Regions from separate parts of the Alteromonas sp. ABE4_545 genome, predicted to be linked through region 4. Evidence: predicted binding sites of a transcription regulator. Region 4 holds the regulator's gene; each other region holds the start of a gene.
What was found. Region 4 encodes sigma-54, which starts transcription at its own class of promoters, with help from an activator protein. Its sites were predicted from a motif close to GTTGGCACGNNNNTNGNNT; they were not measured.
Positions count from the first base shown of each region.

Region 1: a site for sigma-54 is predicted at 1,928-1,946, ahead of ACXAH6_RS17605 (BON domain-containing protein). Genes of this name have one in related genera too.
Region 2: a site for sigma-54 is predicted at 1,209-1,227, ahead of glnA (glutamate--ammonia ligase). Genes of this name have one in related genera too.
Region 3: a site for sigma-54 is predicted at 2,346-2,364, ahead of ACXAH6_RS12190 (choice-of-anchor E domain-containing protein). Genes of this name have one in related genera too.

Region 1 is NZ_JBSWYY010000029.1:6,398-10,809, forward strand. It holds gene ACXAH6_RS17585 (sigma-54 interaction domain-containing protein) at 1-271, shown strand, start outside; gene ACXAH6_RS17590 (sensor histidine kinase) at 377-1,165, shown strand; gene ACXAH6_RS17595 (DUF1328 domain-containing protein) at 1,375-1,551, shown strand; gene ACXAH6_RS17600 (hypothetical protein) at 1,597-1,797, shown strand; gene ACXAH6_RS17605 (BON domain-containing protein) at 1,984-2,535, shown strand; tRNA gene ACXAH6_RS17610 (tRNA-Ser) at 2,591-2,682, opposite strand; tRNA gene ACXAH6_RS17615 (tRNA-Ser) at 2,754-2,845, opposite strand; gene ACXAH6_RS17620 (Bax inhibitor-1/YccA family protein) at 3,131-3,796, shown strand; gene tusD (sulfurtransferase complex subunit TusD) at 3,854-4,231, shown strand; gene ACXAH6_RS17630 (DsrE family protein) at 4,231-4,412, shown strand, end outside.
Region 2 is NZ_JBSWYY010000010.1:125,181-129,592, forward strand. It holds gene typA (translational GTPase TypA) at 1-884, opposite strand, end outside; gene glnA (glutamate--ammonia ligase) at 1,296-2,705, shown strand; gene ACXAH6_RS11470 (DUF4124 domain-containing protein) at 2,806-3,348, shown strand; gene glnL (nitrogen regulation protein NR(II)) at 3,478-4,412, shown strand, end outside.
Region 3 is NZ_JBSWYY010000012.1:20,570-24,981, forward strand. It holds gene ACXAH6_RS12180 (MAPEG family protein) at 1-386, shown strand, start outside; gene ACXAH6_RS12185 (alanine racemase) at 383-1,516, shown strand; gene ACXAH6_RS12190 (choice-of-anchor E domain-containing protein) at 1,621-2,304, opposite strand; gene ACXAH6_RS12195 (substrate-binding periplasmic protein) at 2,666-3,229, shown strand; gene hisIE (bifunctional phosphoribosyl-AMP cyclohydrolase/phosphoribosyl-ATP diphosphatase HisIE) at 3,283-3,903, opposite strand; gene hisF (imidazole glycerol phosphate synthase subunit HisF) at 3,914-4,412, opposite strand, start outside.
Region 4 is NZ_JBSWYY010000006.1:60,226-64,637, forward strand. It holds gene rapZ (RNase adapter RapZ) at 1-32, opposite strand, end outside; gene ptsN (PTS IIA-like nitrogen regulatory protein PtsN) at 62-508, opposite strand; gene hpf (ribosome hibernation promoting factor) at 519-806, opposite strand; gene ACXAH6_RS07890 (RNA polymerase factor sigma-54) at 836-2,320, opposite strand; gene lptB (LPS export ABC transporter ATP-binding protein) at 2,389-3,114, opposite strand; gene lptA (lipopolysaccharide transport periplasmic protein LptA) at 3,114-3,641, opposite strand; gene lptC (LPS export ABC transporter periplasmic protein LptC) at 3,610-4,173, opposite strand; gene kdsC (3-deoxy-manno-octulosonate-8-phosphatase KdsC) at 4,170-4,412, opposite strand, start outside.

The sequences.
Region 1 (4,412 bases), on a different contig from region 4:
GTTAAAGCACGTTATTGAGCGAGCCTTTATTCTTGCCGATGATGTGATCACTAGCGAGCACTTAGTGCTAGACGACTGTTTAGAAGTGGCTGAGTCAGAAGCAATGGCCATTCCGGCTGGTGTACCACTGGAAGAAATCGAGAAAACTGCGATTACTGCCACATTAGCCAGTAATCAAGGCAACAAAACAGAAACAGCAGAGCAACTAGGTATTAGTGTAAAAACGCTGTACAACAAACTGGAGAAATTCAAAGAGAGTGGCGAAAACTAACGCGATTTATTTGCTAAATAATGCCTAGAATTTTGGATAGTCTGCCCAGCGTAGACTATCTTTTTCTCTATCCGAAGAAGTAAAACGGTAGAGATCACCCCAACGATGAACCCCAAAAATCCTAAACACCCAAGCACACAACACGAAAAAATGGATGTTGTCGGCGGCTTAGTGGCTGGTGTGTCTCATGAAATAAACACCCCTCTTGGTGTTAATATCGCAAACTGCACGTTATTAATGGAATTACTGAGTGAATTAGATAACGATTTCCAGCAAGGTAAACTCGATGCCGAAAAGTTTCACGAGTTTTTAAATACCTCGCAAGAAATCACCTCTAGCATGCTCAAAAACATGAATCGTGCTGCTAAGTTATTGTCGAGCTTCAAACGCGTAGCGGTAAAACATACAGATGAAGCTAGCCAGTTAGAAAAAGTGAATTTAGCCTCCTTAATGCAAGACTTCATTGACTCACACAGCAAAAACTCCGGCAACAAGAGTTTAGCCTTTGAAGTAGTGATCCCACCCACCATTGAAATTTTCACCTACCCCAGCGTGTTAATTCAAATTCTTACCGCCCTAACTGCGAACACATTGGTACATGGCTTCTCCGAAAACCAAACTACGTGCACGATCACATTACAAGCCGTGCCTGCGGGCGATGGGTATGAGTTCACCTTTTCTGATGACGGCAGCGGAATTGAAGAAGCTGAGCTGTCCAAGGTATTTGAACCGTTTTATACAACCAAGCGTGGCGCAGGTAACCCAGGGCTAGGCTTGAGTATGGTTTACAACCTAGTGAACATGATGCTGGCCAGTCAGGTATATTTTGAAAGCTCTCCCAATAATGGGTTTAGTGTTTCGTTTAAGCTGTATAACTTGTCAGAGAGCCAATGAGTTTTGTTAGGCTTTTGTCTCAAGCAAAAGCCGTGAAACTTATACCTGTTACTAAGAAATATTTTCAACCTGTGTGTGAACAGCTACGCCCCCACACACGCATTTAAATCCATTTTACCAACAATATCAGTAACATAAAAAAACTGGCACGGCGCTCGCTTTATCTAATGTGAAGTTTACTTTTCATTATAAATCCAAGGAGTTCCGTTATGTTGAGATGGGCACTGGCATTTTTACTTATCGCTATCGTCGCCGCTGTTTTTGGTTTTGGTGGTATTGCGGGCGCGGCTACAGGTATTGCGAAAATACTGTTCTTTATTTTCATTGCATTACTTGTCATATCTTTATTAGCAGGTGCATTGCGCGGTAAATCTCCCCGCGTGTAGTTATACATTTACTTTAATTCAATTAATTCAAAGGGAATATTTAATATGAAAATTTTAGAATCACTATCACTACGCGTAATTTTAACGACTTTGTTTATGGTAGTTGCTCTCTCTGCTTGTAGCGACGACTCAGCCGAAGAAGCTGGTGAAGAAATTGATGAAATTGTTACCGACGCAGGCAATGCAGTAGAAGATGCTTGTGAAGACGTGAAAGAAGGCGTTAAAGCAGAAGATACCGATTGTTAATCCCCCTCCCCTGGGAAACGTTGAAACGGGTGGCTATTAAGTCACCCGTTTTTTGTTGCTTATAGGCAACACTGATTTCTCACCCACAAGAAGAAAATATATATTATTCAATAAAAACAACACTTTAAAAGTTGGCATTGTTATCGCATTGCTCTATATGTCTTAAAACCCAAAAGGAGATTAGACATGAAAATTTCAGCGTTAACTCTAGCTTTAGGTTTAACTGTTACTGCCACCACTGCGTTTGCGGGGGAAAGTAACACTTGGGAAGATTCTGCTCGCGATGCATGGATTGATGGTAAAGCAGAAACAACATTGTTGTTGAACACCAATTTAAATTCTTTTGACATTAATACCGATGTCGAAAACGGTACCGTGATCTTAACGGGTAAAGTCGACAATAAGGTAAACAAAGCCCTCGCCGAAGAATTGGTACTGAGCCTAGATGGTGTGAAAGACGTAGACAATCAACTCACCGTCATGAGCGACCTTAAAAAGGACAAATCGCTAACTGATGAATTGAGCGATGCAAAAGTGGCAACCGTGGTCAAAACCCGCTTACTCATGCAATCAGAAGTGTCAGGCACCGACATTGACGTAGATGTTGAAAATGGCATTGTCACATTGAAAGGTACGGTGGCTTCCAGTGCTGAACAAGACTTAGCACTATCGATCGCGCGCAATACCAGTGATGTAAAAAAGGTTGTCGACTTAATTGAAATAGTCGCAGAAAGCTAATCACTTTTTAAACGGCATAAAAAAACCCCGAACATATGTTCGGGGTTTTCTTATGTGGCGGAGAGGGAGGGATTCGAACCCCCGGAAGGTTTAACCCTTCGTCTGATTTCAAGTCAGGTGCATTCAGCCGGACTCTGCCACCTCTCCAAAAACTCAAACTATTTCTTTACTACTTAAGTAATAAAGTCGGAAGCGGTTTGAGGCGCTTCCTCAATAAGTGGCGGAGAGCGAGGGATTCGAACCCCCGGAAGGTTTGACCCTTCGCTTGATTTCAAGTCAAGTGCATTCAACCGGACTCTGCCAGCTCTCCGCTGGAAGTGATGCGTATCATAATGTTATTTTTATTGATGTAAAGCCTTAATTTAAAATTAATGTTCGTTTGCTGGATGATTGAACAATTGGATCAAAATTTGGCTAATCGAGAATAATTTATCACCAACCCTACTCACTTTCTTACTCTGGCGTAAAGAGCAAGACACAAAGGGTTACGATATTTCCTTTACGTACTATTGAAAAAGTGAACCAAAAGCCATACAACTACACTAAATAATAGCGTACTATTTATTTAGTCACTTAAATCCTTTTGGAGGAAACAATGGAACCACGTTCGATGTACTCGTCTGCATCACAAGCGTCTGTGTTGCAAACAAATAAAGTATTGCGCAACACCTATATGCTATTGGCAATGACATTAGCATTTAGTGCTGTTTGTGCGGGTATTGCGATGTTCGCAGAAATTGGCCGAGGTATGTCTTTATTACTTTGGGTCGGTGCCTTCATTTCAATGTTTGTTGTTAGTAAAAAAGCAAATTCAAGCTCGGGTATTTACTGGGTATTTGCGTTAACAGGCTTACTTGGCGCTTCGTTGGGTCATACTCTTAATATGTATGTTGCCTATTTAGGTGCTGGTGTTATCGTTCAAGCACTAGGTGCAACAGCATTGGTGTTCTTTGCACTTTCTGGCTACGTGCTGACCACTAAGAAAGACTTCTCTTTTATGGGCGGTTTCTTAAGTGTCGGTATTATCGTGGTATTGATAGCGGCGGTGGCGAACATATTCTTCCAAGTGCCTGCGGTTCACCTAGCGATTAGCTCAGCCATTGTTTTCTTAATGTCTGGTTTTATCCTTTATGATACAAGCCGTATCGTAAATGGCGGTGAAACCAACTACATTATGGCAACAGTTGCGCTTTACTTGAACATCTACAACTTGTTCGTGTCTTTGCTAAGCCTAATTGGTGCATTCAGCGGCGACGATTGATAAGCTAGCAATAAGGCTAAATTGGAAAACACCCCTTTTTAGGGGTGTTTTTGTATTATGAAAACAACCACAGTTTTAATTACTTCTCCCCCTCACGAAAACGCTCGGATTAACGAAGCCCAAGCTTTTTTGCACGCAGCCATTGCTCAAGGTGTGAATATAGACCACGTGTTTTTTTATCAAGCGGGCGTTTACAATGCCAATAGCGCGCTACAAACCACAGCCATTTATAAACAGTGGTGTGAACTGGCCCAGAATCATCATATCCCCTTACTCGTTTGCGTGACTGCAGCGGCCAAAAGAGGTGTACTCAGTGAAGCGGAAGCGGCTAAACTCGGTGTAGCACAAGCCGCACTGCTGCCGCCGTTTGAACAAGTGGGCATTGCAGACTTTTTTACTCGATTACACGATTGTGAACGCTTGGTGCAATTCTAATGGCAGATATACACATTCTTATGACTAACGCCCCTTATGGCACTATTGACGCCGAAGAAGGCCTAGAATTCGCATTAGCCGCAACCAATTACGGCCATGAAGTGCGAATGTTTTTTATTGGCGATGGCATATTGCAGGTACTCAAAGGCCAGCAAGTACCCGATGGTGAAAAAAGCTTATT
Region 2 (4,412 bases), on a different contig from region 4:
ACATCACAAATGGTGTCAGAGATTTTAAGCTCACCCAAACCAGTGATCGCGATGATGTCACCAGCGTTCGCAAATTCTACTTCATGACGCTCTAGACCAAGGTAGCCGTATACTAGACCAACTTTACCTGTGCGCGTTTTACCGTCAGCAGTCACTACAGTCACTTGCTGGTTAGGCTTAACACTACCGCGCTTGATACGACCAACACCAATTACACCCACGTATGAGTTGTAATCAAGCTGAGAGATTTGCATTTGGAATGCGCCGTTCACGTCTGCATCTGGGCAAGAAACCTGTTCGATAATCGTCTCGAACAATGGCGTCATATCAGTACCTGTTACATCTGAGTCGTGAGAAGCCCAACCGTTTAACGCTGAAGCGTAAACCACTTGGAAATCAAGTTGTTCATCAGTTGCACCTAGGTTGTCGAACAAATCAAAGACTTGATCCATTACCCAATCAGGACGAGCACCTGGCTTGTCGATTTTGTTGATAACAACAATTGGCTTCAAGCCCTGTGCGAAAGCTTTTTGCGTTACGAAACGCGTTTGTGGCATCGGACCTTCTTGCGCGTCAACCAATAGCAATACAGAGTCAGCCATTGACATTACACGCTCTACTTCACCACCGAAATCGGCGTGTCCAGGAGTGTCTACGATGTTGATGCGGTAATCTTGGTAGTTGATTGCCGTGTTCTTAGCAAGAATGGTAATACCACGCTCTTTTTCGATGTCATTAGAATCCATGACTCGTTCTTGCTGCTCACCGCGACTTTCCAATGTGCCAGATTGTTGTAATAGCTTATCAACCAAGGTTGTTTTACCGTGGTCAACGTGCGCAATGATTGCGATATTTCTTAATTTACTGATATCAGTAGTATTCATGGGAATAGAACCTGTAATACGGCACACCGGCCAAAAGCTCTTTCGCGGTGATTGCCGTACAAAGAGACGTGTTGAATAAAAACGAGCGCGGATTGTACAGAAAAACGAATCAGTTTGCGCATCTTTTTTTCATGCTAGCGGACAATATTTTTCAGCCCCCCTTCATCTCAGTGTCACAAAGGCAATGTAATGCTATTGGAACAAAAAACGTGTGACAACACACAAAATGCACCATAATAATGCATCACGCACCAAATAAGGGTCTCATTTTTGAACACTCGCTTCTATGCCGCCCGATTTATAAGGCTTAGCCGTGTAAAAATAGCTGGCATGAATATAGCTTGTGACTTTCCCATCTGTACGAATGACCTTGTCATTCTGCATTTTTAAATAAAAAACCTGGAGGACACGATGTCAATTGAAAAGGCATTAGAGCTGATTAAAGAAAGCGAAGCGAAATTTATCGATCTACGCTTCACTGATACTAAAGGTAAAGAGCAACACGTATCTATCCCTGCTTCATGTGTTGATGAAGAATTCTTCGAAGAAGGTAAAATGTTCGATGGTTCATCAATCGCGGGTTGGAAAGGAATCAACGAATCTGACATGATTCTTATGCCTGATTCAACAACAGCTGTCGTTGACCCATTCGCTGAAGAAGCGCAGGTTAACATTCGCTGTGACATTCTTGAGCCTTCAACTATGGAAGGTTACGAGCGTGATCCTCGTTCTGTTGCTCGTCGCGCAGAAGAGTATTTGAAATCAACTGGCATCGGCGACACAGTTTTCTTCGGTCCTGAGCCAGAATTCTTCCTATTTGACGACGTGAAATTCCACACTGATATGGCGGGTTCTTTCTTCAAGATCGACTCTTCAGAAGCCAAGTGGAACTCAGGTGAAGACTTTGAAGGCGGCAACCTTGGTCACCGCCCAGGTGTTAAAGGCGGTTACTTCCCAGTGCCTCCAGTAGATTCAGCTCACGACATCCGTGCTGCAATGTGCTTGGTAATGGAAGAAATGGGCTTGGTAATCGAAGCTCACCACCACGAAGTAGCCACTGCTGGCCAGAACGAAATCGCTTGCGAATTCAACACGCTAGTTAGCAAAGCTGACGAAATTCAAATCTACAAGTACGTTGTACACAACGTAGCAAATGCTTACGGTTTGTCTGCGACATTTATGCCTAAGCCTCTTGTAGGTGACAACGGTTCTGGTATGCACTGTCACCAATCTATCTCTAAAGATGGCGTAAACATCTTTGCAGGTGACAAGTACGCAGGCCTTTCTGATGAAGCGCTTTACTACATTGGTGGTATCATCAAGCACGCGCGCGCAATCAATGCTTTCTCTAACGCATCTACTAACTCGTACAAGCGTTTGGTACCAGGCTTCGAAGCACCAGTTATGCTAGCTTACTCAGCGCGTAACCGTTCAGCTTCTATCCGTATTCCTTACGTAACTAGCGATAAAGCGCGTCGTATCGAAGTACGTTTCCCTGACCCAACAGCTAACCCTTACCTAGCGTTTACCGCTATGTTGATGGCTGGCCTTGACGGTATCAAAAACAAGATCCACCCTGGCGATTCAGCGGATAAAGACTTGTATGACCTACCTGCAGAAGAAGCAGCAGAAATCCCAACTGTTGCAAGCTCTTTGGAAATGGCACTTGAAGCACTTGATGCTGACCGTGACTTCCTTAAAGCAGGTGGCGTTATGACTGACGACATGATCGATGCGTACATCGACCTTAAGTCTGAAGAAGTGACTAAACTTAACATGTCTACTCACCCTGTTGAGTTCGACATGTACTACAGCGTTTAATTCACTTATACGCAAATATACAAAGCCCGCAAATGCGGGCTTTTTTTTGGCTTCAATAAGGCTTATAACTATAAGCAGCCTGAGCCAACACAGAGCCGCTATGCTTTCTACGCTAACACAAAAAACGCGATTCACTTTACCTATCACCGCTATGCTGTTCACTGTTTTCAGTAGTCTCTGCGCTGCCCAACAGATTTATAAAGTCAAAAAAGAGAATGGCGATATTGTGTTCACCGACATGCCTGCTGCAAATGCCGAAGTGGTAGATCTAGACACTATCAACACAGTGGCAATGCCTGTTACAAAGCCTGCACCAATGAAGCGCGTAGTAACCTCCTCGCTCCCCACCAATTTAGTGCTTACCATTGTTTCGCCCGCCCCAGAAGCGACCATTAGAAATAACAATGGCGTGGTAAAAATACAGGCAAAATTGTCTGATAATGCCAAAGGTAGGTATGAATTGTTGTTAAATGATCAAGTTATCGAACAAAACAGCACAGGGGTATTTTCCCTCAAAAATCTCGACCGAGGCGCCTATCAATTTTCTGTCCGATTTATTGATAATACGGGCAAGACTCTTGCATTGACTCAGCAACAGACTTTTTATTTACACAAAGCGTCAGCGTTAATCCCTCCTAAGTAACGGTCGATATTAGCGCACCCCTCGCACCAAGTGGGTTCAGCGCATTTGACTAAATAAAAGTGTCTCCCAGATTAAAAGCAAACTACACTAACATGCACCATAAGAGTGCAGACAGGAGACGTGACCGGCATGACAGCCGAATCATTCGATAATCAGAATTTGCTCGATAGCTTAAACACAGCATTAGTGGTCATCGATCCCGAGCTGCATATTGTTTATGCCAATCACGCAGGACAAGCTTTGTTCGAAACGGGCACGAAACAGTTGTATGGGCATCCCCTTTACGACTTTTTCATTCCGGGCGTTATCGACAAAACGCGTCTAAGAGCAGCCATTCGCCGCGGTGAAGATTTTACCGAGAATGAGGTGCGCTTAATATTCAAAGAAGAACGAGTCGTACTGGCCGACTTAACCGTGACCAATTTAAGAACAGAAGTTGGTCCTCGCTTGCTGTTTGAAGTGAAGAAAATTGACCAGCAAAAGCGAATTTCACGCGAAAACCAACAATATGCCCAACACTTTGCCGCCAGAGAATTAGTTCGTGGTCTCGCCCATGAAATTAAGAACCCTCTTGGCGGTATTCGCGGCGCAGCACAGCTACTTGAAAAAGAATTGGTCACCGATGATCAGAAAGAATTTACCCAGATGATCATTGAGCAATCAGACCGGTTGCGCAATCTGGTCGACCGTCTGCTCGGGCCAAATTCACTGCCGCGTTTTGAAAGCTGTAACTTACATCAAGCGTTAGAGAAAGTGCGTAGCTTAGTTAATGCAGATACTAGCCGTGCCATTACTATTGTACGCGACTACGACCCAAGCATTCCCGATGTATGTATTGATCAGGAAATGATTCAACAAGCCGTGCTTAATATTGTGAGAAACGGTGTACAAGCATTATGTGAGTCACGTACCCCATTCCCGCAAATTCGCTTAGTAACGCGCGTTGAACGGCAAATGACAATTCACGGTAAACGCCACCCGCTGGTTGCAGTATTGAAGATCATCGATAACGGCCCCGGCATTCCCACCGAAGTTCGCGACACACTTTTTTATCCAATGGTCAG
Region 3 (4,412 bases), on a different contig from region 4:
CAGCCATTTACGCCAGTTTACTTGGGTTACTTTTTTTGGGTTTATCGATCAATGTAATTCGCTTTCGCAGGCGCGACCAAGTGGGCATTGGGGTAGGAGATTCGGCCGACCTTGCCAGAGCGACAAGAGTACACGGTAACTTTAGTGAATACGTGCCTTTATTGTTGATTTTGCTTGGTGTACTAGAACTCAATATTGCTGCAGATTGGCCTATACATCTAGGCGGCGCTCTCATTTTATTGGGGCGGGTATTTCACGCAATCGGCTTGGGCAAAAGTGAAGGGGTATCGAAAGAACGCGTCACCGGCATGATGCTCACCTTTGCTGCATTATTGTTTTTGAGTTTATACAACCTCTTTATTGTGATTATGGGCGCGATACTGTGAGTGCGCTAAGTGCCCTTATTACACCAGCTTGTCTAATCGACAAGCAGGTGTTCAAACGCAATGTTGCGCGAGTAAAAAACCATGTGCAAAACACCGGTTTAGCTTTTCGACCCCATGTCAAAACTCTGAAAAGTTTGTCTGCGGCGGAATATTACGCACCGGTCGGTACGCCCATTACCGTGTCGACCTTAAAAGAAGCAGCGGTGTTTGCGTCTGCTGGCTATCAAGACATTCTATACGCCGTTGGTATTACGCCGAATAAGTTTCCACTTATCGACTCGCTACGACAACGTGCTCATCAATTTACAGTGAGTGTAGACAGTCTCGATGGCGCACAAGCGCTAGTAGAGTTTGCTGAAGAATTACGTCAGCCTCTCAACGTGGTGTTAGAAGTTGACGTTGATGATCATCGTGCCGGCATCGCGCCACATGGCGATGACTTACTGCAGTGTGCAGCACTATTGAGCCAAGCTCCCACATTGCATTTTAGAGGCATTATGGCCCATGCAGGGGCCTCTTATGGATGCTTTTCACCACAAGCTAAGCAGGAAATGGCGCAGCAAGAATGCGACCAAGCGTCGTTAGCCGCTCAGCGATTACGTGATGCGGGATTCGACTGTGAACTGGTGTCTGTTGGCTCTACGCCCACAGTGTTGGCCGACAATATCCAATATGGATTAGTGACCGAGTTACGGGCAGGGGTTTATACCACTTTCGACTGCGTTATGGCCGGATTAGGTGTTTGCAATGTATCCGATATCGCTATGTCGGTACTGACTACGGTTATCGGCCATCAAAAAACAAAAGGCTGGGTATTGGTCGATGCTGGTTGGATGGGCCTTTCGAGAGATCAAGGTACAGCAAGTCATATGACAGATTGTGGTTACGGATTAGTGTGTAATGCCCAAGGTGAATTATTGGATGGGTGGTATGTAAAAAGCACGAATCAGGAACATGGTGTGATATGTCATCGCGATGGACTCGCGCCCGATGATGCTTTTGCCTTCGGCACTCAGTTGCGTATTTTACCGATACATGCGTGTTCTACTGGAGCGCAATACGAGCAGTACGCTGTTGTAAACAACGAACAACACGTTGAGGACGTGTGGTCGAGAGTGAATGGGTGGTAGTGCTTATGTACTATTGCGGTGATTCAATGAGATATTAATCGGCAATAAAAAACCCCGAGCATGCTCGGGGTTTTCTTTGTTATGTCATTACGCTTTTATTATTTTTATTTAGTCAGGCGCTTACGGTTCGCGAAACCGATGAATCCTAGTATTGCGCCGAAAATAGCGAGTACGCCAGGCTCAGAGACTTTCGGAGTGTCAGGCTCTGTATATACATAAGTAATTTTTACGTTAGCTGCTGCACTGGTAGAAAACTGTGTGATCAGGTTACCCGCGCCTGTTCCTGTAGAGCTGCCTGTTGCAGTTAGCGTTGTTGAGATAGTGCCAGAACCGATAAACTGACTCAACACACTCGCTGAAGTAATTGTGTTAGTTTTTGTTAGTGTATTTGAAAGCGACGTATAAGTTGCACCCGAGGTGCCTCCAAAATCGATACTGCCGTCGAAAGCACTAGCGTTGAAAACTTCGTCGATCTCTGGAACAGCGATAACTAAGCTGTCGCCTGTTGATGTGCTAAGCTCAAGAGTTGCACCTAACGTCAATGTGACTATGGTTGCCGACCCGTCCATGCTTTCTGCTAAGGCAGACCCAGAAACAGAGCCTTGAAGTTCAAAAATAATTGAGGTTAGCGTTAATGTGCCACCCAAATCATCGAATTGGTCAACAGTTACCGATTGGCTGTAGTTGGTTGTTGTTGTAGATATTGAAGCTGTTTTTACAATTGTTCCTGCGTTTGCGCTGGCGGCGAAGAGAGAAACAGCTGCAAGGATAAATAATTTTTTTAGCATGTTCGCGTTCCATTTTGAAAATGACAATAACACTTGGCATTAAGCAGACATTGTGCCATTTTTTAATTCATTGTATTTGTTGTGTTTTTTTGTGGCGTTGAGCCGTTGTGTAAAAAAAACTGACAAAGATCACAAAGGTTTTTTATTTCAGAGTTGAATTTGTTTTTAATTCACGGTGTTATAGGCAAGCCTGTATTCGTTGTTGAGAAGTTTTGTGAGCATCCTAAAACACGTATTTTTTGTTCTGGTACTTGTGTCATGCACTACTAGTGCAAATCAACCTTTATTAGTCTTTACTGAATCTTCACCCCCGTATCAGACCCTCGAAAATGGCAAGGTTGCAGGGCTTGCCACGGACAAAGTGAAACGTTTAGTCGAGCTGGCAAAGCTGGAAGCCGATTTTTTTATGTACCCGTGGGCTCGTGCTGAATTTAGTGTTTCGCGTTCCACTCGCGCCTTGATTTATTCAATTGCGAAAACCCCAGAGCGAATTGATAAGTTTCATTGGATCATGCCAGTTGCAGAGTTTAATTTGGCCTTTATTACTTTGGCGTCCAACAAACCAATTGTGTTAGAAAGCTGGGACGATTTAAAACACTACAGCGTGGCGGTACAGCGTGGTGACATTGGTGAGCGCTGGCTGAATAAACAAGGTCTTGTCGAAGGTGACGGTTATCTAAGTTGTGCCGATATTCAATGTTCTTGGTATTATTTACTTAGCGGCAAAGTTGATATGATCATTGAAGATCCTAATTTGGTGGGAGAGATGACGCGTAATGTCGGTTTGACCCCAGAGCAAGTAAAAACGGTGAAAGTGATCCCTGATTTGTCGGTAGTAGGGTATCTCGCAGCCAATCGAGATATGGACGTGGCTCTGCTTAATCGGTTGAAAAACGCTGCCAAGCAGATGACAAAAGCGCAATAAAAAGCCGATTTCACACGAGGTAAAATCGGCTTGAGGATGACGTTATTTCGCGATTATTTACTGTGACGCTCACGTAATACTGAAATTACGTCTGACATCGACATATCGCTGGCTTGCAACAATACCGTTAAATGGTAAAGCAAGTCTGCCGCTTCGTTTTTCAACTCTTCTTTGTCGTGCACAGTGGCTGCCAATGCGGTTTCTACGCCTTCTTCACCCACTTTTTGCGCTATACGCTTAATCCCTTTCGCGTAAAGGCTGGCGGTGTAGCTGCTCTCAGGATCAGCACTTTTACGCGCTGCGAGTACGCGCTCTAAGTCAGCAAGAAAGGTGAAATCAGAGGTTTGGCCTTGTGACCAACAGCTTTCTGTTCCCGTGTGGCAGGTTGGGCCATTAGGATGAGCAAGCACAAGGATAGAGTCGTTATCGCAGTCACTGCTGATATCGACCAAATCTAAGGTGTTACCTGAGGTTTCGCCTTTGGTCCATAAACGAGATTTAGAGCGGCTGAAAAAAGTCACTTGTTTGGTCGACAGGGTTTTTTCTACGGCGTCTGCGTTCATGTAGCCTTGCATTAACACCTTGCCGGTTACGGCATCTTGTACCGTGGCAGGCAGTAAACCGTCCATTTTATCCCACGCTAATTGTGCGAGAGTTTCTGTTGTAATTTGCATGATTTATCTCTTATGCGTTTGTATGACGAACGCGCATGGGAATGCCAGCGTCAGACAAAAATGATTTGAGTTCCTGCATATCAATAATGCCTTTGTGGAACACTGAGGCGGCGAGCGCACCATCGACATCTGCGCGTTTAAACACGCTTTCAAAGTGAGCAATTTCACCCGCACCGCCTGAAGCAATAAGCGGCACATCACACACAGCGCGAACTGCAGCGAGTTGGTCAATGTCGTAGCCTTTACGCACACCGTCTTGGTTCATACAGTTCAGTACAATTTCGCCTGCACCGCGTTGCTGTACTTCTTTGATCCAATCCAAGGTTTGCCAACTGGTTTGTTGGGTACGCGACTCATCACCGGTAAACTTATACACTTCGTATTGACCGTTATCTTTGTTGTAGAAACTGTCGATACCAATCACCACACACTGTTGGCCATACACGTCGTGTAGTTCATTGATGAGATCTGGGTTAGTAAGAGCAGGGGAGTTAATCGAGATTTTATCC
Region 4 (4,412 bases):
CCTGAGCGGCCACTAATAATGATGAGTTTCAATGCGCTTCTCCCTAAATCGCTTTACGCTACTATTCGCCTAGTGCGGTAAGAATATCATCGCCGTTAGTGGCGTTTCTAATGGCTTTTACGGTGTCTTTATCGCTCAGTTTACCGGCAATTGTGGCCAAGGTTTGTAAGTGGCCTTCGGTTTGTTCTTCAGGAACCAGTAAACTAAAAAAGATATCGACGGGTTTATTATCGATAGCATCGAACTGGATGGGAGGTTCGCTGGTGACAATAATGGCAATGACTCTGTCCAAGCCAGGAAGCCGACCATGAGGGAGCGCAATACCATTACCAATACCTGTACTACCCATTTTTTCACGTGCTAATAAGGCCGTGAGTACGTCTACTTTGTCGACATTTGGGGTCGTTTTTTCGGCGATATCGCTAATGATTTCGAGAATTCTTTTTTTACTATTGCACTGAACCGCACACTCGGTGCGGTTCAGGCTAACAATGGCTTTAATATCCATGCTGTCTTAATTAGTGTTTTTTAAGCTTTTCTTTATGCTTGATCACTTGACGGTCGAGTTTATCGACCATGCTATCGATCGCAGCATACATATCGGTGTTTTCAGATGAAGCAAATACTTCTGCTCCACTCAAATGCATCGTGGCTTCGGCTTTTTGGTTGAGTTTCTCAACATTTAATATCACGTGCACGTTAGAAATATGATCAAAATGACGCTCAAGTTTGCTGAACTTGGTATCGACATAAGTACGCAAAGAATCTGTGATCTCAATATGATGACCAGTAAGGTTTATTTGCATAGTCGTCTTCCTTTTGGTTTGCAGCTTAATTAAATTAAGCTCTTGCGTTGGTTAGACGGTGGAATCGATAACGATTCCCGGTATTTTGCTATTGTCCGCCGGGCTACTTTAATGCCTTGGTCGGCCAACAATTGAGCAATCTTGCTGTCGCTGAGCGGTTTAGCTGGCTTTTCAGCCGCCACCAATTTTTTGATCAATGCACGAATAGCCGTTGAAGAGCATTCACCACCCGATTCAGTGGCAACATGGCTAGAGAAGAAGTATTTCAGTTCAAAAATACCTCTAGGTGTGTGCATGTACTTCTGCGTGGTAACACGCGATATCGTAGATTCGTGCATGTCCACCATTTCAGCTACGTCGTTCAGTACCATAGGCTTCATCATTTCTGGCCCATGTTCAAAGAAACCTAACTGTTGTTGTACGATACAGTTCGCTACTTTTAACAATGTCTCGTTGCGCGACTCCAAACTTTTTATAAACCATTTGGCTTCTTGCATATGAGAACGAATGAATTGGGAATCACTGCTGCTTTTCGAGTTTCGACTCATGGCTGCGTATTGCTGATTCACATTCAGTTTTGGCAGGCTGTCGGGGTTTAATTCAACACTCCAACGGCCGTTCTTTTTCGCTACCGATACGTCAGGAATCACGTATTCGGGTTCTTTTGTCACTAACGCACTGCCCGGGCGAGGGTTTAAGCTCTGGAGCAGTCGCATAGCTTCGCGTAACTCGTCTTCTTTCAGACGCGTTTTACGCATTAAGGTTCGATAATCTTTGCTGCCAAGTAAGTCAGTGTACTCTTGAATCAGCATTTTGGCTTCGGCAAGCCAAGGCGTGTCGGGCGAGAATTGCTTCAATTGCACCATCAAGCACTCTTGAGGTGAGCGCGAGCCAGAACCGATTGGGTCAAACATCTGAATGCGTTTAAGCACGCATTCCACTTCATCAAGCTCGACAGGCTCTTCTAGGTCTTCGTCTTCATTTATGCTGTTGAGAATATCTTCGATAGGCGAAGTGAGATAACCAGATTCGTCAATGGAATCAATGATGGCAATGGCAATAGCGCGGTCGAGGTCGCTGAATGGCGTGAGACGCATTTGCCACAATAAGTGCGCTTGAATATCGTCTGTTGTTTCGCCTTGATAAACGTGTTCATCGTCACTGCTTGAAGACGACGATGCGGGCGCTGATGAGGCCGAATAGTATTCATCCCATGTACTGTCGATAGGCAGTTCGTCGGGCAGTTCGTTTTTTTCTAGCGCATCACCACTTTCAATACTGTCTGAAGAAGACACCGTCGTCGACTCACCCTCAGTAAGCTTGTCTAAGTTACTTTTCTCTAGGTTGTCGAAATCGCTACCCTCTTCAACTTCAAGTAATGGGTTAGCGTCCAGCGCTTCCTGAATTTCCTGCTGGAGGTCTAGAGTGGAAAGCTGCAACAGCTTGATCGCCTGCTGGAGCTGCGGCGTCATCGTTAACTGTTGGCTGAATTTGAGTTGTAAAGATGGCTTCATCTACTTCTTATCTTAATACGCTTTAACCTGTAGTAGCTGGTTAGACAAATATTCCTTTGATACCCTAACTATAGCCTGAATTGCTCACCTAGGTATACATCCTTCACTTTTTGATTACTCAAAACGTCTTCGGCAGTACCCTGTGCAATTAACTCTCCGTGGCTCACGATGTAAGCTTTTTCGCATACATCCAGCGTCTCTCTAACGTTATGATCGGTAATCAAAATTCCGATGTCTCGATCACGCAAGTGTTGGATTATCTTCTTTATATCATTAACCGATATAGGATCAACACCAGCAAATGGTTCGTCCAACAAAATAAATTTGGGATCGGCGGCAAGTGCCCGTGCTATTTCTACTCGGCGGCGTTCGCCCCCTGATAAACTCATCCCTGTACTATTACGTATATGGTTGATGTTAAATTCATCAAGTAGTGAATCAGCTTCGCTTTCACGCTGGGCTTTTGTCAGCGCTTTGCGTGTTTGTAAAATCGCCATGATGTTTTCATACACGGTGAGTTTACGAAATATAGACGCTTCCTGAGGTAAATAGCCAATACCTTGTCGAGCGCGCTCATGCATCGGTTGATGCGTGAGTGAATGCTGGTCGATGGTAATGTTCCCTTTGTCTAAAGGAACAAGACCGACAATCATATAAAAGGTGGTGGTTTTACCCGCACCGTTGGGGCCGAGCAAGCCAACAATTTGTCCGGTTGATACTTCCAAACTTACATCGCGCACAACTTGGCGAGATTTATAAGATTTGGCGAGATGGGTCGCGGTTAATGTTGCCATTACTGCTCCGGTTCCTTTTCTTTCAACTGGTTAAATGACTCTGGGCTTAGTACGGTTTCAACCCCTTCACTGTCTGCGGCGCGAACTTGCTCTTTAATTAAGTCGAAAACAATATTATTACTGGTCATTTTAATGGTGTCGCGATCCAGTTTGGCGTCGCCAGCCATAGTCAATATGCGGTTGGCCACTTCATAGCGGATCTCGTTAGCGCTGGCAAATACGGTTTCACCATTGTCCAGATCCTGCTGATAGCTCGCCGGATTCCCAGTAGCAACAATGACCTCAAAACCTTCATCTGAATTTTCACCTTTAACCACTTCTACGCGATCAGCTTTAATTAACAAAGTGCCTTGGCTGATGGCGACATTTCGCGTGAGTATAAGCGTTTTGGTAACGCCATCCAGATTTTGGTCTTCCGCTTTAATATGGATCTGTTGTTTGAAATCTGCTTCGCCAGCCACAGCCTGTGGAATCAGCAACCAGCCCAATACTAGGCTACAGGCTAGGGGTGTAAATCGTTTCAACATGATGACTTAACTCGTACTGTTTTGTTTCTAAATTTGCATTAAAACCATTGCCGGTCACCACAAAGTTCACCCCTTTTATAATCATGGGTTCGTTGGATGTTGCGATCTTGGTTTTTAGGTTAATTTCAATAAATTCGGTACTGATTGAGCGTACGAAATTGTCGTTATCTTCATTCGTGATACTGACGTTTGATTCTAAGTGAATCAAATTGTTGTCGTATAAGGTGCCTTCATCAGCGTGCAGATGCCAGGGTTGACTTGTATCATCTGTGTATAAGGTATAATCAGGTTCACTAAACAGAACAAAACCTAGTAAATCATAGTGTTCCATTGATTTCGCAAACACTTGGTGACTGAGGTGTCCGGCTTCATCGTAAATTCGCGTGGTTATATTTTTCGCTTTGTATGTGGGCGTTAACGCCCGGATATCTTGCTCTTGTGAGACTTCAGGGGGCGGTGACATCCAGCTTGGCACGTATAGCAACAGCGCTAATATAAAAAGCCCTGCGATACTGAGGCCGACTCGGCTCATACACTTGCACCGTGAATTTCGTTAAGTTGGCCTTGTGCTTGTAGCATTGTGTCACACACCTCTCTTACTGCGCCAAAGCCGCCACGGGTTTTGGTGATCCAGTTCGCTTGCTCGAGAACCTGAGGGTGAGCATCAGCAACCGCAATACGTACAGATGCGTGTTCGTACATTCCTAAATCGGGTACGTCGTCGCCGATTGCCGCCACTTCATGCGCCGCTAAGCCTAATTCATTCATCAG